DNA from 2 places in the Pseudochelatococcus lubricantis genome. Region 2 is predicted to be linked to the other one. Evidence: predicted binding sites of a transcription regulator. Region 2 holds the regulator's gene; the other holds the start of a gene.
What was found. The regulator HrcA, encoded in region 2, represses chaperone genes, less so after heat shock. The targets are predictions, from matches to a motif close to GTTAGCACTCNCNNNNNGNGAGTGCTAAC.

Region 1: the regulator HrcA is predicted to act here: its motif matches at 3,677-3,705, upstream of groES (co-chaperone GroES).

What each region holds. Positions count from the first base shown of each region.
Region 1 covers NZ_JBHLXC010000024.1:212,735-222,325, forward strand. The annotation lists gene hisS (histidine--tRNA ligase) at 1-700, shown strand, start outside; gene ACFFJ7_RS20175 (ATP phosphoribosyltransferase regulatory subunit) at 743-1,897, shown strand; gene hisG (ATP phosphoribosyltransferase) at 1,894-2,877, shown strand; gene ACFFJ7_RS20185 (META domain-containing protein) at 3,002-3,556, shown strand; gene groES (co-chaperone GroES) at 3,768-4,055, shown strand; gene groL (chaperonin GroEL) at 4,112-5,746, shown strand; gene ACFFJ7_RS20200 (ABC transporter permease) at 5,868-7,526, opposite strand; gene ACFFJ7_RS20205 (extracellular solute-binding protein) at 7,600-8,556, opposite strand; gene ACFFJ7_RS20210 (ABC transporter ATP-binding protein) at 8,596-9,591, opposite strand, start outside.
Region 2 covers NZ_JBHLXC010000002.1:729,671-739,261, reverse strand. The annotation lists gene ACFFJ7_RS06245 (LysE family translocator) at 1-203, shown strand, start outside; gene recQ (DNA helicase RecQ) at 200-2,062, shown strand; gene rdgB (RdgB/HAM1 family non-canonical purine NTP pyrophosphatase) at 2,158-2,784, opposite strand; gene rph (ribonuclease PH) at 2,784-3,497, opposite strand; gene hrcA (heat-inducible transcriptional repressor HrcA) at 3,686-4,780, shown strand; gene olsB (l-ornithine N(alpha)-acyltransferase) at 4,815-5,834, opposite strand; gene hrpB (ATP-dependent helicase HrpB) at 6,036-8,534, shown strand; gene rpoC (DNA-directed RNA polymerase subunit beta') at 8,653-9,591, opposite strand, start outside.

The DNA.
Region 1 (9,591 bases), on a different contig from region 2:
CGCGCGCGGTATCGAGGGCGTCGCGGAGTTGCGCGAGATCGCGGCGTTGGTGGCGGCGGCCGGATACGACGACGGGCGCGTGCAGATCGACCCCGCCGTGGTGCGCGGGCTGGAATACTACACCGGCCCCGTCTACGAGGCGGAACTCACCTTCACCATCGCCGGCGATGACGGCCAGCCGGTACGCTTCGGCTCCGTGGCCGGCGGCGGCCGCTACGATGGCCTCGTCGCCCGCTTCCGGGGCGAGGCCGTGCCCGCGACCGGCTTCTCCATCGGCGTGTCACGGCTTCTCGCGGCGCTCAAGATCATCGACAGTCCCATCGCGCGCGACACGGACCACGTCGGCCCGGTGGTGGTGCTGGTGCTCGACCGCGGCGAGATAGCCCATTACCATGGCCTCGTCAGCCGCCTGCGCGGCGCCGGCATCCGGGCGGAGCTGTACCTCGGCGGCGCGGGCATGCGCGCGCAGATGAAGTACGCGGACCGGCGCAACAGCCCCTGCGTCGTCATCCAGGGCTCGGACGAGCGCGCGCAGGGCACCGTGCAGATCAAGGACCTCGTCGCGGGCGCCGAGCAGGCGGACGCGGCGCGTGAACTCGACAATGCCGCCTACAAGGCCCAGCGTCTGGCGCAGTTCTCGGTGCCGGAGGCGGACCTGGTCGAGGCCGTGCGCGGCGTCCTCGGTGCCCGGCAGGGCTGAGCGAGGCAGGGCAACCCGGGGAAGGGCGGAAGGGCAGACAGCATGACACACGCATCCGAAAAGGCCGCCGGCCGCGCCGACGCCCTGCTCGCGCTTTTCGCGCGTGAGGGCTACCGGCGCATCGAGCCCTCCGTGCTGCAGCCGGTCGACGTGTTCCTCGACCTCTCGGGCGAGGATATCCGCCGCCATATGTTCCTGACGCAGGACGCGGACGGCAACGAGCTGTGCCTGCGGCCCGACTACACCATCCCGGTCAGCCGCGACTACCTCGCCGAGCGCGAGGCCGGGGGCGTGGCCTCCTTCAGCTATCTCGGGCCGGTGTTCCGGCAGCGCGCCGGGCGGGCGGGCGAGTTTCCGCAGGGCGGCGTCGAATCGTTCGGCCGCCTCGACCGCGAGGCGGCGGATGCGGAAATCGTGGCGCTCGGCTTCGAGGCGCTGACCGGGCTCGGTGTCGCGCAGCCTTCCGTGCGCATGGGCGACATCGGCCTCCTCAACGCGCTGCTCGATGCGCTGGCCGTCTCGCCGCTGCAGCGCCGGCGCATCCTGCGGGCCGTCTCCGAGGGGCGCGCGCCGGACAGCGGCAACGGCGCGGGCAATCCTTCCGCCGCCAACCACGGCGGCCTGCTCGCCGCGCTGGAAGGGCAGGACCCCACCGCCGCCCGCGCCTTCGTGGAGGACGTGTTGTCGATCGCCGGCATCAGCAGCGTCGGCGGACGCTCGGCGGGCGAGATCGCCGAGCGCTTCCTCGCGCATGCGGCCGACCGCAACGGCGGCGACCTCACGGCAGTGCAGCGCGGCGTGCTCGACCGCTATCTCGCCATCGAAAACGATCCCGACAGCGCCGCGAGCGCCGTCCGGGCGCTGGCGGGCGATGCGGGGCTCGATCTCGACGCCGCGCTCGATTCGTTCGAGGCGCGCACCGGCTTCATCGCCGCGCGCGGGCTCGATGTCGGTGCCATCACCTTTGCCGCGGGCTTCGCGCGCAACCTCGACTACTACACCGGCTTCATCGTCGAGATGCACGATGGCGCCCGGCCCGACACACGCCCGATTCTGGGCGGCGGCCGCTACGACAGCCTGCTCACCCATCTCGGCGCGCCGGGTCCTGTGCCGGCGGTGGGCTTCGCCATCTGGATCGACCGGTTCGATCCCGACAGTGCGCTCGATCCCAACCACGCTCCCGGAGATGCCGCATGAGCGCGCCGCTGATCATCGCCGTTCCCTCCAAGGGACGCCTGCAGGAGAACGCCTTCGCCTTCTTCGCCCGCGCCGGCCTTCCGCTGGTGCGGCCCGGCGGCGAGCGCGACTATCGCGGCACGATCAAGGGCGTACCGGACGTCGAGGTGGCGTTCCTCTCCGCATCCGACATCGTCGGCCAGCTGGCCACCGGCGCGGCGCATCTTGGCATCACCGGCGAGGATCTCCTGCGCGAGCAGCTCGCCGACGCCGACGCCGTGGTCGAGTTCGTCACGCCGCTCGGTTTCGGCTTTGCGGATGTGGTGGTCGCCGCGCCGAAGGCGTGGATCGACGTGCGCACCATGGCCGACCTCGACGACGTCGCCGCCGACATCCGCCAGCGCCACGGGCGGCGGCTGCGCGTCGCGACGAAATACATCAACCTGACGCGCCGCTTCTTCGCCTATCATGGTGTCGGCGATTACCGCATCGTGGAAAGCCTCGGTGCCACCGAAGGCGCGCCGGCGGCGGGCACGGCGGAGATCATCGTCGACATCACGACCACCGGCGCGACGCTCGCCGCCAACGCGCTCAAGATCGTCGACGACGGTGTGATCCTGCGCTCGCAGGCCAACCTCGTCGCCTCCGTCTCGGCGCCGTGGTCCGGCGTGGCGCGGCGGGCTGCGCGCACCATCCTCACCCGCATCGCGGCCGAGGAAGAGGCGCGCAACACGCGCGAGCTGACGGCCGTGCTGCCGGAAGGCGTCCTGCTGCCCGGCGACCTGACGGAACGCTTCTACGCCACCCTGCCGCTCGGCCTGCCCGACACGCAGGGGCATGTGACGCTGCATTGTCCCGGCGCACAGGTTTTCGCGCTGGCGGACTTTCTCGTCCATGCGGGCGCGGATCCGGTCACCGTACGTTCCGTCGACTGGGTCCTGCGGCGCACGAACCCGTTGATCGAACGGCTGCTGGCGCGAATTGGCGCGGGTATCGCCTGAGGGCCGGCTGCACCGCCGTCCGCCTTCGAGGTTGCCTCTCACGCAGCTGACAGTTATGGTCTGCGGCGCGTTGTTCCTGTCATGCCGGTCTACGACCGCGAAGCTTTCGGAATCGATGAAGTCCATGAAGCCAGCCCGCTTTTCGCACACCGCCCCCCTGCCCATCCGCGAAAGGTCGCGTGCCGCGGCGGGATACGGCGCAGGGGCCCTTTTCGCCATCGTCGTCGCGGCGGCGCTTTCCGGGGCGACCCCGGCGCAGGCGCAGATCAACAGCGATCCGGGCATGATGCGTGGCGACCAGCCGGGCAGCGGGCAATCCATGGTGCCGCAGCAGCGGGAAAAGCAGTTCCCCGTCGGTTCGTCCTGGGCTGCGGTCAGCCTCAACAACAAGACCTACGCCATCGACGGCAGCCGCCCCTATTTCACGCTCGACAACCAGTTCCAGCTACGCGGCTTCGGCGGCTGTAACACCTTCTCGGCAACGGCCTATCCGCTGCGCGGCCAGGGCTTCGCGGTGAGCCCCTTCGCCATGACGCGCAAGAGCTGCGGCGCGCAGATCGACGCCGCCGAGCGCGCCTTCATGCTGGCGCTGCGGATGTCCCAGAAGTGGGATGTCGTCAAGGGCCAGCTCCTGCTGCAGGGCTCTGCAGGCACCCTCCGCGCCGACCGCTCCCTCTGATCACGCACCGCCGGCGCGCGGCGAATCATGCCCGCCGCAACCGGCCGAAAAAACCGCACCTCTTCCCGTCGCCGTTTCCCTTGACATGATGCCGAGGCGCTACTACCTTCCGCAACAGCTGTTAGCACTCACCTTGGTAGAGTGCTAACGCGCCTTTCAACATCCACCATACCGCGTCAATCGCGTGTGCTTGAAAGAGGAAGCGGATTCCATGACATTCCGTCCGTTGCATGACCGTGTGGTCGTTCGTCGCGTCGACAGCGAGGAAAAGACCAAGGGTGGCATCATCATCCCCGACACCGCCAAGGAAAAGCCGCAGGAAGGCATCATCGTCGCCGTCGGTCTCGGCGCCCGTGACGAGGACGGCGAGCGCATCACTCCCGACGTCAAGGAAGGCGACCGCGTGCTGTTCGGCAAGTGGTCCGGCACCGAAGTGAAGATCGACGGCGAAGATCTTCTCATCATGAAAGAGTCCGACATCCTCGGAATCATCGGCTGATCGCCCTCCACCGTATTCTCATCAGATGATTTCTTAAGGCAGGAGTTACAGTAGCCATGGCTGCCAAGGACGTAAAATTTTCCGCCGATGCGCGCGAGCGTCTGCTGCGCGGTGTCGACACGCTCGCCAACGCGGTGAAGGTCACGCTCGGTCCCAAGGGCCGCAACGTCGTCATCGAGAAGTCGTTCGGCGCACCCCGCATCACCAAGGACGGCGTGACCGTCGCCAAGGAAATCGAGCTTGAGGACAAGTTCGAGAACCTCGGCGCCCAGCTCGTCCGCGAAGTCGCCTCCAGGACCAACGACCTCGCCGGCGACGGCACGACGACCGCGACCGTTCTCGCCCAGGCCATCGTGCGCGAGGGCTCGAAGGCGGTTGCCGCCGGCCTCAACCCGCAGGACCTGAAGCGCGGCATCGACCTCGCCGTCGAGGCTGCGGTCAAGGACATCAAGGCTCGCGCCAAGAAGGTCGCGAACTCGCAGGAAGTCGCGCAGGTCGGCACGATTTCCGCCAACAGCGAGGCCGAGATCGGCAAGCTGATCGCCGAGGCCGTGGAGCGCGTCGGCAACGAGGGCGTGATCACGGTCGAGGAAGCCAAGAGCTTCGAGACCGAGCTTGACGTCGTCGAGGGTCTGCAGTTCGACCGCGGCTACCTGTCGCCCTACTTCATCACCAACGCCGAGAAGCTCGTCGTCGATTTCGAGGACCCCTACATCCTCATCCACGAGAAGAAGCTCTCCTCGCTGCAGCCCCTGCTGCCCGTGCTCGAAGCCATCGTGCAGACCGGCAAGCCGCTGCTCATCATCGCCGAGGACGTCGAGGGCGAGGCGCTGGCCACGCTCGTCGTCAACAAGCTGCGCGGCGGCCTGAAGGTTGCTGCCGTCAAGGCTCCGGGCTTCGGCGACCGCCGCAAGGCCATCCTTGAGGACATCGCCATCGTCACCGGCGGCCAGACGATCTCCGAAGACCTCGGCATCAAGCTCGAAAACGTGACGCTCGCCCAGCTCGGCCGCGCCAAGCGCGTGCGCATCGAGAAGGAAGCCACCACGATCATCGACGGTGCCGGCGCGAAGGAAGACATCGACTCCCGCGTTGCCCAGATCAAGGCGCAGATCGAGGAGACCTCCTCCGACTACGACCGCGAGAAGCTGCAGGAGCGTCTTGCCAAGCTCGCCGGCGGCGTCGCCGTGATCCGCGTCGGCGGTTCGTCGGAAGTCGAGGTGAAGGAGCGTAAGGACCGCGTCGACGACGCGCTGAACGCTACCCGCGCCGCGATCGAGGAAGGCATCGTCCCCGGCGGCGGTGTCGCCCTTCTGCGCGCCAAGGCCGCTGTCGAGCGGCTGACCGCCGACACCCCGGACATCAAGGCCGGCATCGACATCGTGCTGAAGGCGCTTGAGGCGCCGATCCGCCAGATCGCCGCCAACGCCGGCGTCGAGGGCGCGATCGTTGTCGGCAAGATCCTCGACAACGACTCGCAGACCTACGGCTTCAACGCGCAGACGGAAGAGTTCGTGGACCTGATCGAGGCCGGTATCGTCGACCCCACGAAGGTCGTGCGCACCGCCCTGCAGGACGCCGCGTCGGTCGCCGGCCTCATCGTCACGACCGAGGCGCTGGTTGCGGAACTGCCCAAGGACAAGCCCGCCCTCCCGGCTGGTGGCCCTGGCGGCTTCGGCGGCGACTTCTGATCCGCCAATCCCGGTTCCGGCCAGCCCGTCTGGCCGGACATCGTCGGAACAGAGAAACGGCCCCGTTTTCGCAGGGCCGTTTTTTTATTGCACAGGTTCGTGAGGCGGACGGTCGCGGCGGCTACATCAGCCCACGCCGACCGGACATGAGCGTCACCGCGAGCGGGATCGTGGTCGTGATCAGGATGGTGACGGCGCTCATCGCCATGCCGAGCCCCACCGAGCCCTGATCGAACTGGCGCCAGATGAAGGTCGAGATCGTCGCCATGCCCACGGGCGCGAGCAGGATCGAGGCCACGAGTTCGCGCGTCGCCACCGCGAACACCAGCAGCATCGCCGAGATCAGGCTGGGCAGCACCAGCGGCAGCAGGATGCGCCGGAAGGCCGTGAGCGGCGTGGCGCCCGCGACGCGCGCTGCCGCCTCCAGATTGTCGCCCACCTGCCGGAAGGCCGCGTTGGCGTAGCGCACCGTATAGGGCAGCAGGATGCAGCAATAGGCCATCAGCAGGATGAGCGGCGTGTTGTAGGGCGTGACCGGCAGCCACGGCTGGTTCCACGCCAGGATGATGCCGACCGCCACCACGATGCCGGGAATGGCGTTGGGGATGACGGTCAGCGCATCGAGAAAGCCCTTGCCGCGAAACTGCGTGCGCACCACCGCGTAGGAGGTCGCGGCACCGATGAGGCCGGTGATCAGCGCCGTCGCGGCGCCGAGGCCGAGACTGTTGAGCAGCGCCTGGAACGCCCCGTTCTCGTCCGCGGCGATGGCGCGGAAATGGCCGAAGCCGATATTGTCGGCCGCCAGCCCGCCCGACAGGGTCTTCGACAGCGCGGTGGCGAAAATCGCGAAAAGCGGCACGCCCACCGCGAGCAGGCTCACCAGCGCGAAGACCGCGACCACCGGAATGGCGAAGACGCCGAGCGGTCGCTTGTGGAACGCCTGCGGCTTGCCGCCCACCGTCTCGAAGGAACGGCGTGACAGGATGCGCAGCTGGACGAGAAAAGCGCCGAGCGACATCATCACGAGGATCAGCGACAGGATCGCCGCGCCCGGCAGGTCGATGGGCCAGTCGGAAACGCGCGTGTCGATGCCGGTCACCAGCACCTCGAAGCCCGACTGGCGGCCGAGCGCCGCCGGCGTGCCGTATTCCTCGATGGTCATCGCGAACACGAGCAGCAGGCTCGCCATGAGCCCGGGGAGCGCAAGCGGCAGGGTCACGCGCCGGAAGGCGGTGAAGGACGAGGCGCCGAACACCCGCCCCACGTCCGCATAGCGGCCGCCTATGGCTTCCACCGTGCGCGAGACGGCGAAATAGACCACGGGGAAGGCGCCGAGCGTCATCACGAAAACGACGCCCCACAGCGAGAAGAGATAGGGCCCGGCGTTGAGGCCGGTGAGCTGCGTCAGGTAGCCGTTGGGCTGCAGCGTCATGATCCAGCCGAGCGTGGCGATATAGGGCGGGATCATGAAGGGCACGAGCAGCAGGATGTCCCACAGCGGCGCCAGCGGCACCCGGAACAGCGCCCGCAGCACGCCGAGCGGCACCGCGATGACCGCCGAGCCGGCGACGACGCCGAGCCCGAGCAGCGCTGTATTGCGTGTCATCCGCAGCAGTCCCGGCTCCGTCAGCACGTCGGCGACGCGGGTGAACGGCGCGGAGAGCGACCCCTGCCCGAGCGCCGGGAAGATCGCCTGCAGGACGATGAACGACAGGGGAATGAGGACGAGCACGACGAGCGCGAAAGCCGCGCCCCACACCACAGGACCGGGGCTGCGCATGGTTTCTCTCAACAGCAGGAAAAGACGGGGCGCCTCCCGGCACGGGACGCGCCCCCGTCCGGCCTGAGCCGGCTTACTTCGCGAAGATGGCGCCGAATTCCTTCAGGATATCGGCCCGCTTCGCATAGACGGCGTCGGTGTCGATCTCAAGAAGCTTGAGGTCCTTGATCACCGGACGGTCGGCCTTGACGTCGCTGCGGGCGGGGATCAGGAACGCCTTGGCGACGAGCGCCTGGCCGTCGTCGGAGAGCATGTAGTCGACGAACTTCTTCGCCTCGTCCTGCTGCTTCGACCAGTTGAGGATCACGACCGGGCGCGGCGCAATCACGGTGCCGGAGGCGGGGAAGATCACCTCGATCGATTCGCCCTTCTGCTGGCCGGCGAGCGAGATGTAGTCGACCGCGCCGAACACGGCGGCCTTGGCGCCCTGCAGCACCGGGTTCAGGGCAGCGGCGTTGGCGCCAGCCACCACCGCGCCGTTGGCGGCGAGGCCTTCGAACAGCTTCCAGTTGCCCGCCGTGCCGCGCAGCGCGGCCACGAGTTCGAACGAGGCGCCCGACTGGGCGGGATCCGGCAGCGTCACCTTGTCCTTGAACTCGGGCTTCGTCAGGTCGGCCCATTCGGCGGGCTTCGGCGTGCCGCTCTTGGGATTCCAGGCGATGGCGAGCGCCGAGACGCCCTGCGCGACCGCGGTTTCGGACTTGAGGAAATCCGGCACGTTGGCGGCGTTCGGGCTGGTGTAGGGCACGAGCCAGCCGCGCTTGGCGAAATCGGTCGCCGTATCCCACGAGGCGGAGATCAGCACATCGACCTTCGGATTGGCGGCCTCGGCCTCGATGCGGGCCATCACCTGCCCGGTGGTGCCCTGAAACACTTCGGCCTTGATGCCGGTCTTTTCCGTGAAGCCCTTGGCGAGCCCGTTGATGAGGCCAGCGGGACCCGCGGAATAGACAGTGATATCGGCGCGCGCGCCGGTGGCGGTGACGAGACCCACGGCAACGACGGCCGCGAACTGGAGAGACTTGATCATGATGGTTCCCTGGACTGTTTCGACGACCCTGATGAAAACTCAATGCGGAACGGCAGCGCCGGCGAACCAGCGCAGCCGTTCCGGCAGGATGTTGACACCCACCCGCTCGCCCGCGCGCACCCGCTGCTCGCTGACGATGGCAAGCTCTACCGGCGCCGGCGCATCCGCCTGTGGCGGAGGAGCGAGCTGCACGGTGACAAGATAGTGGTCGCCGCGAAACACGGCCTGCACCACCCGTCCCTCACAGACGCCCGCGCCCGGCGCGGCGAGCGCGAGGGCACGGCGCGCCAGCAGCACGCCCGCCTCCTCGCCCGCGATGTCAGCAGACGGCGGATCGAGCGCGAGGTCGGCATCGGCAAGCCGCCAGCGCCCCTCCCGCCGCACGGCCTTGAAGACGGGGCCGAGGTTGAGGAATTCCGCCACCCCGGCATCGGCCGGCGCGGCGACGAGGTCCTCCGGCGCAGCGTTCTGCACGATGCGCCCGCCGCGCATGATGGCGACGGAATCGGCCATGGCGAACGCCTCGCCCTGATCATGCGTCACATAAAGAGCGGTGAGGCCCAGATCGCGCACCAGCGCGGCAAGCTCCATCGAGAGCTGGTCGCGCAATTCCTTGTCGAGATTCGACAGCGGCTCGTCGAACAGCACGAGCTGCGGCTCGGCGACGATGGCACGGGCGATGGCGACCCGCTGCTGCTGCCCGCCGGACAGCGAGGCCGGACTGCGCGCCTCGAAACCGGCAAGGCCGACGAGCGCCAGCGCCTTCGCCACCCGCGCGCGGCGCTCATGCGCCGGGATGCCGCGCATTTCCAGCGGAAACGCGACATTGCCGCCGATCGTCAGATGCGGCCACAGCGCATAATCCTGAAAAACCATGCCGAGCCCGCGCCGCTCCGGCGGCACGAAGAGGCCTGTCGCGGCATCCGCGACGACCGCGCCCTGGATGCGAACGGTCCCCTGTGTCGGCTCCAGCAGCCCGGCGACGATGCGCAGCAGCGTGGTCTTGCCGCAGCCGGAAGGCCCCAGCAGCGCCTG
Region 2 (9,591 bases):
CGCTCGACGCCGTCACACCCGTGACCTTCGCGGAGCTTGCGGCAGTCACCTTCGCCGTGCTGGCGGTGATCTTCTCGGCCTACGTCCTCGCCGCCGCCCGCGCGCGCCGCCTTTTCTCCAGCCCGCGGGCGCTCGCCTTCATCAACCGCGCCACCGGGACGGTGATGGTGGGCACGGCGGTCGCGGTCGCCACCCGCTCATGACACAGGCCGGCGCAGCACAGGTTCAGCCGGTCAGCCCCGCACTCGCGCAGCGTGCGCGGGCTGTGCTGAAGTCGGTGTTCGGCTACGACGATTTCCGCCCGGGGCAGGACGAGGTGATCGCCGCCGTGCTCAACGGCGAGAACGTCTTCGCGGTGATGCCGACCGGCAGCGGCAAATCGATGTGCTACCAGTTGCCCGCCATGACGGACGATGGCGGCATGACCTTGGTCGTCTCGCCGCTGGTCGCGCTGATGCGCGACCAGGTCGGGCAGCTCACGGCCCTCGGCGTGCCGGCGGCCACCATCAATTCCGCCAACACCGACGACGGGAATCGCGAGGCGTGGCGGATGATGCGCCGCGGCGAGCTGAAGCTTCTGTTCGTCTCACCCGAGAAACTCGCGGGCGACAACATGCTGTCAGCCCTGCGCGACATCGGCATTCGCCGCCTCGCCATCGATGAGGCGCATTGCGTATCGCAATGGGGCCACGATTTCCGCCCCGATTACCGCAATCTGCGGCAGGTGCGCGAGCAACTGGGCTCACCGCAGACCATCGCGCTCACCGCCACCGCCGACCGCACCACCCGCGCCGACATCGTTCAGCAGCTTTTTCCGGAGGAGCCGCGCGTCGTCGTGCACAGCTTCGACCGGCCCAACCTCGATCTGCGTTTCGCGGCGAAGGAGCGTCCCGCGAGCCAGCTTGCGGAATTCGTCCTCTCGCACAAGGGGGCGAGCGGCATTATCTACACCTCGGCCCGCAAGCGCACGGAAGAAATCGCGGAAAGCCTGTCGCAAAAGGGCGTGCGCGCGCTCGCCTACCATGCCGGGCTCGATCAGGCGCTGCGCGGCGAGCGGCAGGACCGCTTCCTGCAGGAAAACGACATCGTCATGGTGGCCACGGTCGCCTTCGGCATGGGCATCAACAAGCCGGACGTGCGCTTCGTCGCCCATGCCGACATGCCCGGCAGCATCGAGGGCTACTATCAGGAGATCGGCCGCGCCGGGCGCGACGGCCTGCCGGCGTGGACGCTCACGCTCTACGGCGCCTCCGACATGGCGCTGCGCAGGCGGCAGATCGACGAGAAGGACATCGACGACGAGCGCCGCCGCATCGAGCACCGCAGGCTCAATGCCATGATCGAGCTGTGCGAAACCGCGACCTGCCGGCGGCAGGCGCTGCTCGCCTATTTCGGTGAGGCGAGCGAGCCCTGCGGCGGCTGCGACCTTTGCCGGGGTGGCGTCAGCCTCTACGACGCCACCATCGATGCGCAGAAGGTGCTGTCCGCCATCGCCCGCACCGGCCAGCGCTTCGGCGCGGCGCATATCGCCGACATCCTCACCGGCACGGAGAACGAGGCGGTGTCCCGCCTTGGCCACGACAAGCTCAAGACATTCGGCGTTGGCGCGGACAAGGGCAAGCGGACGTGGCTCACCATCATCCGGCAGTTGTTCGCCACCGGCGCCGTCGGCGAGACGGGCGAAGCCTATTCGGGCTACCGTCTGACACAGAAGGGCGAGGACATCCTGTTCGGCCGCGAGAAGCTGACGCTGCGCGCCGTCGCGGAGGAACCGCGTCGCAGGCGCGACAGCCCGCGCACAGGGGAGGCGGCGTCCCTGCTCACGGAGGCGGAAAACGCCCTGTTCCAGCATCTGCGCAGCCTGCGCCTCGAACTCGCGAAGGCCGAGAACGCCGCCGCCTACATGGTTTTCCCCGACCGCACCCTGGTCGACATGGCCCGCCTCAAACCAACCGACCTGTATGCCATGCGCATGGTGCAGGGCGTGGGCGAGCACAAGCTGGAACGCTACGGCCAGACCTTCGCGGACGCCATCGCCGCCTTCCTGCGCGAGAACCGCTGACTGATACCGGCGCTCCCGTTCTGCGGCCACTCACGTGCGTGCCTTGCCAGGCCCCGCATGGGCTTGACCATCTCCCGATGAGTGGGGCTCAGGTATCAGCCCAGCAGCGCCGCCGCGAGACGGCGGAACGCCCGGGCGCGGTGAGACAATCCTTGCGGATGCGACCAGCCGTGCTTCTGCTCCGACGACATCTCGCCGAAAGTGATGTCGTACCCTTCCGGCTGGAAGATCGGATCGTAGCCGAAACCCCTGTCGCCACGCGCGGGAAACACCAGCTTGCCGAATACGCGGCCTTCGAACAGTTCCTCGTGCCCGTCCGGCCATGCCACCACGAGCGCGGAAACGAAATGCGCCCGGCGCCCGGCGTCGTCCAGCGCGCCGCGCCGTTCGAGTTCCCGCTCGATGCGAGCGATAGCGGCGGGGAAGTCCTTGTCGGGGCCGGCCCAGCGGGCGGAAAAGATACCCGGCGCACCGTCGAGCGCCTCGACGCACAGGCCGGAATCGTCGGCAAAGGCGGGCAGGCCGGTGGCCGTCGCCGCAGCATGCGCCTTCAGCGCCGCGTTCTCGGCGAAGGTGGTTCCGGTCTCGTCCGGCTCCGGCAGGTGGAGTTCACCCGCCGACACGGCCTCGATGTGATAGGGCGCGAGCAGCTCACGCATCTCGCGCAACTTGCCCGGGTTGTGCGAGGCGACGACGAGCCGCCCTTCCAGCTTGCGCACCATCACGATACCGCCAGTTTCTGCAGGCTGACGAGCTTTTCCGTCCCGGCCCTTGCCAGTGCCAGCAGGCGCAGCAGCTCCTCCTCGCTGAAGGGAGCGCCCTCCGCCGTGCCCTGCACCTCGACGATGCCGCCCGTGCCGGTCAGCACAAAATTGGCATCGGTCTCGGCCGCCGAGTCCTCGGCGTAATCGAGGTCGAGCACCGGCGTGCCTCTGTAGATGCCGCAGGAGACAGCGGCGACGTGGTCCTTCAGCGCCTTGGCAGACAGCATGGAGCGCGCCTGCATCCATTGCAGGCAATCGTGCAGCGCGACCCACGCGCCGGTGATGGCGGCGGTGCGCGTGCCGCCGTCCGCCTGCAGCACGTCGCAGTCGACCACGATCTGCCGTTCGCCGATCGCATGCAGGTCCACGACCGCGCGCAGGCTGCGCCCGATGAGGCGCTGGATTTCCTGCGTGCGGCCGGAGGGTTTGCCGGATGTCACCTCGCGGCGCGTGCGCTCCAGCGTGGCGCGCGGCAGCATGGCGTATTCCGCTGTCACCCAGCCGCGGCCCTGTCCGCGCAGCCACGGCGGCGGCCTGTCTTCCAGCGAGGCCGTGCACAGCACGTGCGTCTCGCCGAATTTCACCAGGCAGGAGCCTTCCGCGTAACGCGCCACGGCGCGTTCGAGGGTTACCTTGCGCAGCTCTTCCGGAGCGCGCCCTGAGGGGCGGATGGAGGTATTCACCGAACTTGTCCCTGGAATAATGATCGTCCTGCGCGGCTTGTAGCATCTCGCGCGCCGCCGACAAGCCGATTCCGCAAGGCCTGCCTGCTCCCCCTCTTGAAGCAGCCCCCCCTGTTGCCCTAATCAGGGAGAGGCAAGTCAGGAGCCAAAAACCATACCGTGATGACTGTTTTCTGATGACCATGCCGTATCGAACCGTCCCGACTGCGGACAGCGCGCGCCTCTTTGCGGACCTTGACGAGCGGTCGCGCGAGGTTTTCCGCCATGTGGTAGAGGGTTATCTCGCCACGGGCGAGCCCGTCGGCTCGCGCAATCTCGCGCGCCTTCTCTCCATGCCGCTCTCGCCCGCCTCCGTGCGCAACGTGATGGCGGACCTTGAGCTGGCGGGCCTGCTTTACGCACCCCACATCAGCGCCGGGCGCATGCCAACCGAGCGCGGCCTGCGCTTCTTCGTCGATGCAATGCTGGAAATCGGCGACCTCGATTCGGAAGAGACCAGCCGCATCGAATCGCAGGTGGCCGCGGCGGCCACGGGCACCTCGCTCGACAGCCTGCTGTCGGAGGCCACCGTGATGCTGTCGGGCCTCACGCGCGGCGCGGGCGTCGTCGTCACCGGCAAGCAGAACCCGCCGCTGAAGCACATCGAATTCGTTCGCCTCGATGCCGCGAAGGCGCTCGTGGTGCTGGTGGGCGAGGACGGCGCAGTCGAGAACCGCCTGCTCGACCTGCCGCCCGGCCTGCCGTCGAGTGCCCTGATCGAGGCCGGCAACTACCTCAACGCGCATTTGCGCGGCCTCACCCTGGCGGAGCTGCGCGCGCAGGTTGAGCAGCGCCGCGCCAGTATGGAGCAGGAACTCGACGCGCTCGTCACCGGCCTCATCGACGCGGGCCTCGCCGTCAGCGTCGGCCCCTCGGACGGGCGCCAGCTCATCGTGCGCGGACAGGCGAACCTTCTCGACGATCTCAAGGCGGCGGAGGACGTCGAGCGCATCCGCCTGCTGTTCGCCGATCTGGAGACGCAGAAGGACGTCATCGACCTGCTGTCGCGCGCCGAGGGCGGCGAGGGCGTGCGCATCTTCATCGGCTCGGAAAACAAGCTGTTCTCGCTGTCCGGCTCGTCGATGATCGCCGCGCCCTTCCGCGACTCGCGCCAGACGATCCTCGGGGTCGTCGGCGTCATCGGCCCGACGCGGCTCAACTATTCGCGCATCGTGCCCATGGTGGACTACACCGCCCGCGTCGTCTCGCGCATTCTGGAACGCAAGCGCTGAAGCACGGGCGGAGCGGGATCGAATAGCCCGGGGATCAGGCGGCGTGCCGGTCGGCGGTGGCGCCGAAGTGACCGATGTACCGCGGGTTGATCGCCTTCACCGGCAGCATCACCAGCACGTCCGTGGTGCCGAACTGCCGATCGATCACCGCGCCCTCGCCCACGGTGCCGCCAAGACGCAGATAGCCCTTGATCAGCGGCGGCAGGCTGTGCAGCGCGGCGCGGGCATCGATGCCCTCCTTGCTCATCAGGTCCATGCGCACGAAACGGTCCGGCAGGGCCTTCACGTTCCATTCCTCGGGCGCGCGGGCATAGTGATGCAGGAAGCTCAGCGGCAGCGCCATCTTCGCGGGGTCGGTGCCCTCAAGGCTCGCGCAGCCGAACATCACGTCGATGCGGTGATGCAGCACATAGGTCCAGATGCCATGCCAGAGCAGTTCGACGGTGCGCTTGTTGCGGTAGGGCTTGAGCACGCAGGAGCGGCCGAGTTCCAGAAAGCGCAGTTGCGGGTTGGCGTCGATCACCGGCTGCACGTCGAATTCGCCGGCCGTGTAGAAGCCGAAGGAGCGATCCGCCACCTCCTGCCGCAGCAGCCGGTAGGTGCCCACCACCTTCGGCTTGTTGGGGCGGAACGGCTTGCGCGGCGCGTCGTGATCGAGCACCAGCAGATGGTCGCAGATGGCGTCGTATTCGTCCATGTCGCGCTGCGCGAGCATGCAGGCGGCGTTGGGCACCGCCGACATCTCGTTGTAGAACACGCGGTAGCGCAGGCGCTGCGCCCGGCGAATATCGCGCTTGGTGGTCGCGAGCCGCACTTCGAGGGAGCCGATGCGGCCGAGAACGGGGTCGAGGCCGCCGGTGTCGAGCGGCAGGCCGAACTTGAAGCCGCCGCCGAACTTGCCGTTCTGCACCCAGTTCCACGCCTTGGGGTTGCCCCAGACCTTGGGCTGCAGGAATGCAGGCATCCGCCCGCCCCGCGCCCCGATGAACGCATCCTCCCCGAAAATTCTGGCGCCGGCCGCACTCTTGGCACCCGTATGATTCCTGGCACCCATATAAATTCCCACCCCCGCCCCTCGCGTGACGAACCCGGGCGCACCGCGCGCACCTTGCTCTTTGGCTTCAGGGCCTTACGGATTCGCCCGCCTTATCATCCCGCAAGCAGAGCATAGGCTTTCAACAGTTCGATGACAATGGTGACGTACGGGCGGGAGATGCGCAAGATGTCACCGGAACGAATCACGCAAGCCAGCCGCATGACCGACACCCCGCCTGCCCTGCCCATCGACGAAGTGCTCGCGCCCCTGCGCGGGACGTTGGCGCGCGGCCGCAACGCTGTGCTCGTCGCCCCGCCCGGCGCGGGCAAGACGACGCGCGTGCCGCTCGCCCTGCTCGGCGAGCCCTGGGTCGGCGGGCGCAGGATCGTCATGCTGGAGCCCCGCCGCCTCGCCGCCCAGGGCGCCGCCGCGCGCATGGCGGAAACCCTGTCGGAGCCGGTCGGCGAGACCGTGGGCCTGCGCGTGCGTCTCGGTTCGAAAGTGAGCGCGCGCACGCGCATCGAGGTCGTGACGGAAGGCGTTTTCGCCCGCATGATCCTCGACGATCCGGAACTCGCCGGCATAGCCGTCGTCATCTTCGACGAGTTTCACGAGCGCTCGCTCGACGCCGATTTCGCACTCGCCCTCGCACTCGACGCGCAGGCGGGCCTGCGCGAGGACTTGCGCATCCTCGTCATGTCCGCCACCCTTGATGGCGCGCGCGTCGCCGGCCTGCTCGGCGCGCCGGGCGCTCCAGCTCCCGTCATCGAATCCGAAGGCCGCGCCTTCCCGGTCGAGACGCGCTATCGCGGCCGCGATCCCGCCCGCCGGCTGGAGGAGGAGGTGGCCGCCGCCGTGCGCACGGCGCTCGCGTCGGAGCCCGGCTCCATCCTCGTTTTCCTGCCCGGGCAGGGCGAGATCCGCCGCACGGAGGCGCTGCTGGAGGAGCGGTTCAGCCAGGCGTCCGCCGGTGGACAGGCTGTGGATATCGCCCCCCTCTACGGCCAGCTCGACCGCGCCGCGCAGAACCTCGCCATCCGGCCGAGCCCCGCCGGGCGGCGCAAGGTGGTGCTCGCCACCTCCATCGCCGAAACCTCGCTCACCATCGATGGCGTGCGCGTGGTGATCGATTCGGGTCTTGCTCGCGTACCGCGTTTCGAGCCCGACATCGGTATCACGCGCCTTGAAACGGTGCGCGCCTCGCGCGCCGCCGCGGACCAGCGCCGGGGCCGCGCCGGGCGCACGGAGCCGGGCGTGTGCATCCGCCTGTGGGAGGAAGCCGCCACCGGCGCGCTGGCGCCCTTTTCTACGCCCGAAATCCTCTCCGCCGACCTCGCGCCCCTGCTGCTCGACTGCGCCGCCTGGGGTATCGACGATCCGGCCCGCCTCCCCTTTCTCGATCCGCCGCCGGCCGCCGCCGTGATCGAGGCGCGCAAGCTCCTGCAAGGCATCGGCGCACTCGATGCCCGCCATCGCCTCACCGATACCGGCCGGGCGCTGCAGGCACTGCCGCTGCCGCCACGCCTCGCCCGCATGGTGGTCGAGGCGCGTCGCGGCGGTCGTGGCGCCGAAGCCGCCGAGATCGCCGCCGTGCTGGTGGAGCGGGGGTTGGGCGGCAACGCCGTCGACATCACGGAGCGCGTCGGCCAGTTCCGCCGCGACCGCTCGCCGCGCGCCGGCGACATGCGCAGGCTGGCGCGCAACTGGGCAGGCCCCGCCGCCGACGCGACGCGCGCCCCGGACCCCGGCCCCCTGCTCGCGCTCGCCTTTCCGGACCGCATCGCCCGTGCCCGCGCGGGCGACGGCGCGCGAGACGGCATCTATGTCCTTGCCAACGGCCGCGGCGCGACGCTCGATCCCGCCGATCCTCTTGCGCGTGAAACTTGGCTTGCGGTCGCTGAAATCACCGGCTCGGCCGCATCGGCACGCATCGTCTCCGCCGCCCCCCTCACGCCCGAGGATGTGGAGACGCTTGCCGGTGATATGATCGTCGAGGCGGCGGAGACGACTTTCGACACCAGCGCAAAGGCGCTGCGCAGCCGTCGCACGCGCCGGCTCGGCGCCATCGTGCTCGACCGGCAGCCGCTGCCGGTGAAGCCCGATGAAGCGGCCGCCACCATCCTCGCGCGGGGCATCGCGGGGCTCGGCGTCGCCGCCCTGCCGTGGACGAAGGCGCTCACGCAATGGCGCACGCGCGTCGCCTTTCTGCGCAAGGCGGAAGGCGCGGACTTCTGGCCCGACCTTTCGGACGAGGCGCTCGCGGCCACGGTCGAGACATGGCTCACGCCCCATCTCGTCGGCCTCACCGGCCTCGCGCAGATCGATACCGGCACGCTCGACGCGGCGCTCAAGGCCCTGCTGCCGTGGGATCGGCAGCAGCAGCTCGAACGCGACGCTCCGACCCACTTCACCGCCTCGACGGGATCGCGCATTCCTGTGGATTATAGCGGGGATAACCCTTCCGTCGCCGTGCGGGTGCAGGAACTGTTCGGCCACGCCGGACACCCGGCCATCGCGAACGGCCGATTGCCGCTCACGCTCGAACTGCTGTCCCCGGCGCACCGCCCGATCCAGATCACGCGCGATCTCCCCGGCTTCTGGCGCGGCTCATGGACCGCGGTGCGCGCCGAGATGCGCGGGCGCTATCCCAGGCACGTCTGGCCCGAGGACCCTGCCAGTGCCACCGCCACCACGCGCGCCAAACCGCGCGGGACATGAGGTCAAAATAGCCCTGTGTCAGCCACCTGATTGCTCTCCCCGGTCATGTACCCGGAAAGCCAAGAAAAAACCCGCAGCCGTGAAGCTGCGGGTTTTGCTTTTCGCTCGTTTCAGCGGATCATACATCCGGCTGGGATGTTTCCGAAAACGACGGCGTGGACGCCAGCGGTTCCGGCAGCCCCTGCCCCACGGCCTTCGCCGCCTGCGCGCTTTCGCGCGCACGCTGGCCGAGGATGAGTTCGTCGCGCCGCACCGCGATCTCGCGCAGCTTGGCGGCGACCGCGCCCGTGCCGGCCGGGATCAGGCTGCCGACGATGACGTTCTCCTTCAGCCCTTCCAGGGTGTCCGACTTGCCGTTGACGGCTGCTTCCGTCAGCACGCGCGTCGTCTCCTGGAAGGATGCCGCCGAAATGAACGACTTCGTCTGCAGGCTCGCCTTGGTGATGCCGAGCAGCACCGGCGTGCCCTGCGCGGGACGCTTGTTCTCCGCGATGAGCCGGTCGTTGGCGTCGCGGAAGTCCGTGCGGTCGACCTGCTCGCCATGCAGGAACTCGGAGTCGCCCGGGTCCGTTATATCGACCTTCTGCAGCATCTGGCGAACGATCACCTCGATGTGCTTGTCGTTGATATGCACGCCCTGCAGACGGTAGACCTCCTGAATCTCGTTGACGAGATAGGCGGCCAGTTCCTCCACGCCCTTGATGGCGAGGATGTCGTGCGGCGCGGGGTTGCCGTCGACGATGAAGTCACCGACCTCGATGACGTCGCCATCCTGCAGATGGATGTGCTTGCCCTTCGGGATCAGGTACTCCACCGGCTCCGAGCCGTCGTGCGGCGCCAGCGTCAGCCGGCGCTTGTTCTTGTAGTCGCGCCCGAACTGGATCGTGCCAGACTTCTCGGCGATGATCGCGGCGTCCTTCGGACGGCGGGCCTCGAAAAGTTCCGCCACGCGCGGCAGACCGCCGGTGATGTCGCGCGTCTTGGCGCTTTCCAGCGGGATACGCGCCAGCGCGTCGCCGGCCTTCACCTTCGCGCCCGGATCGACGGCGATGATGCC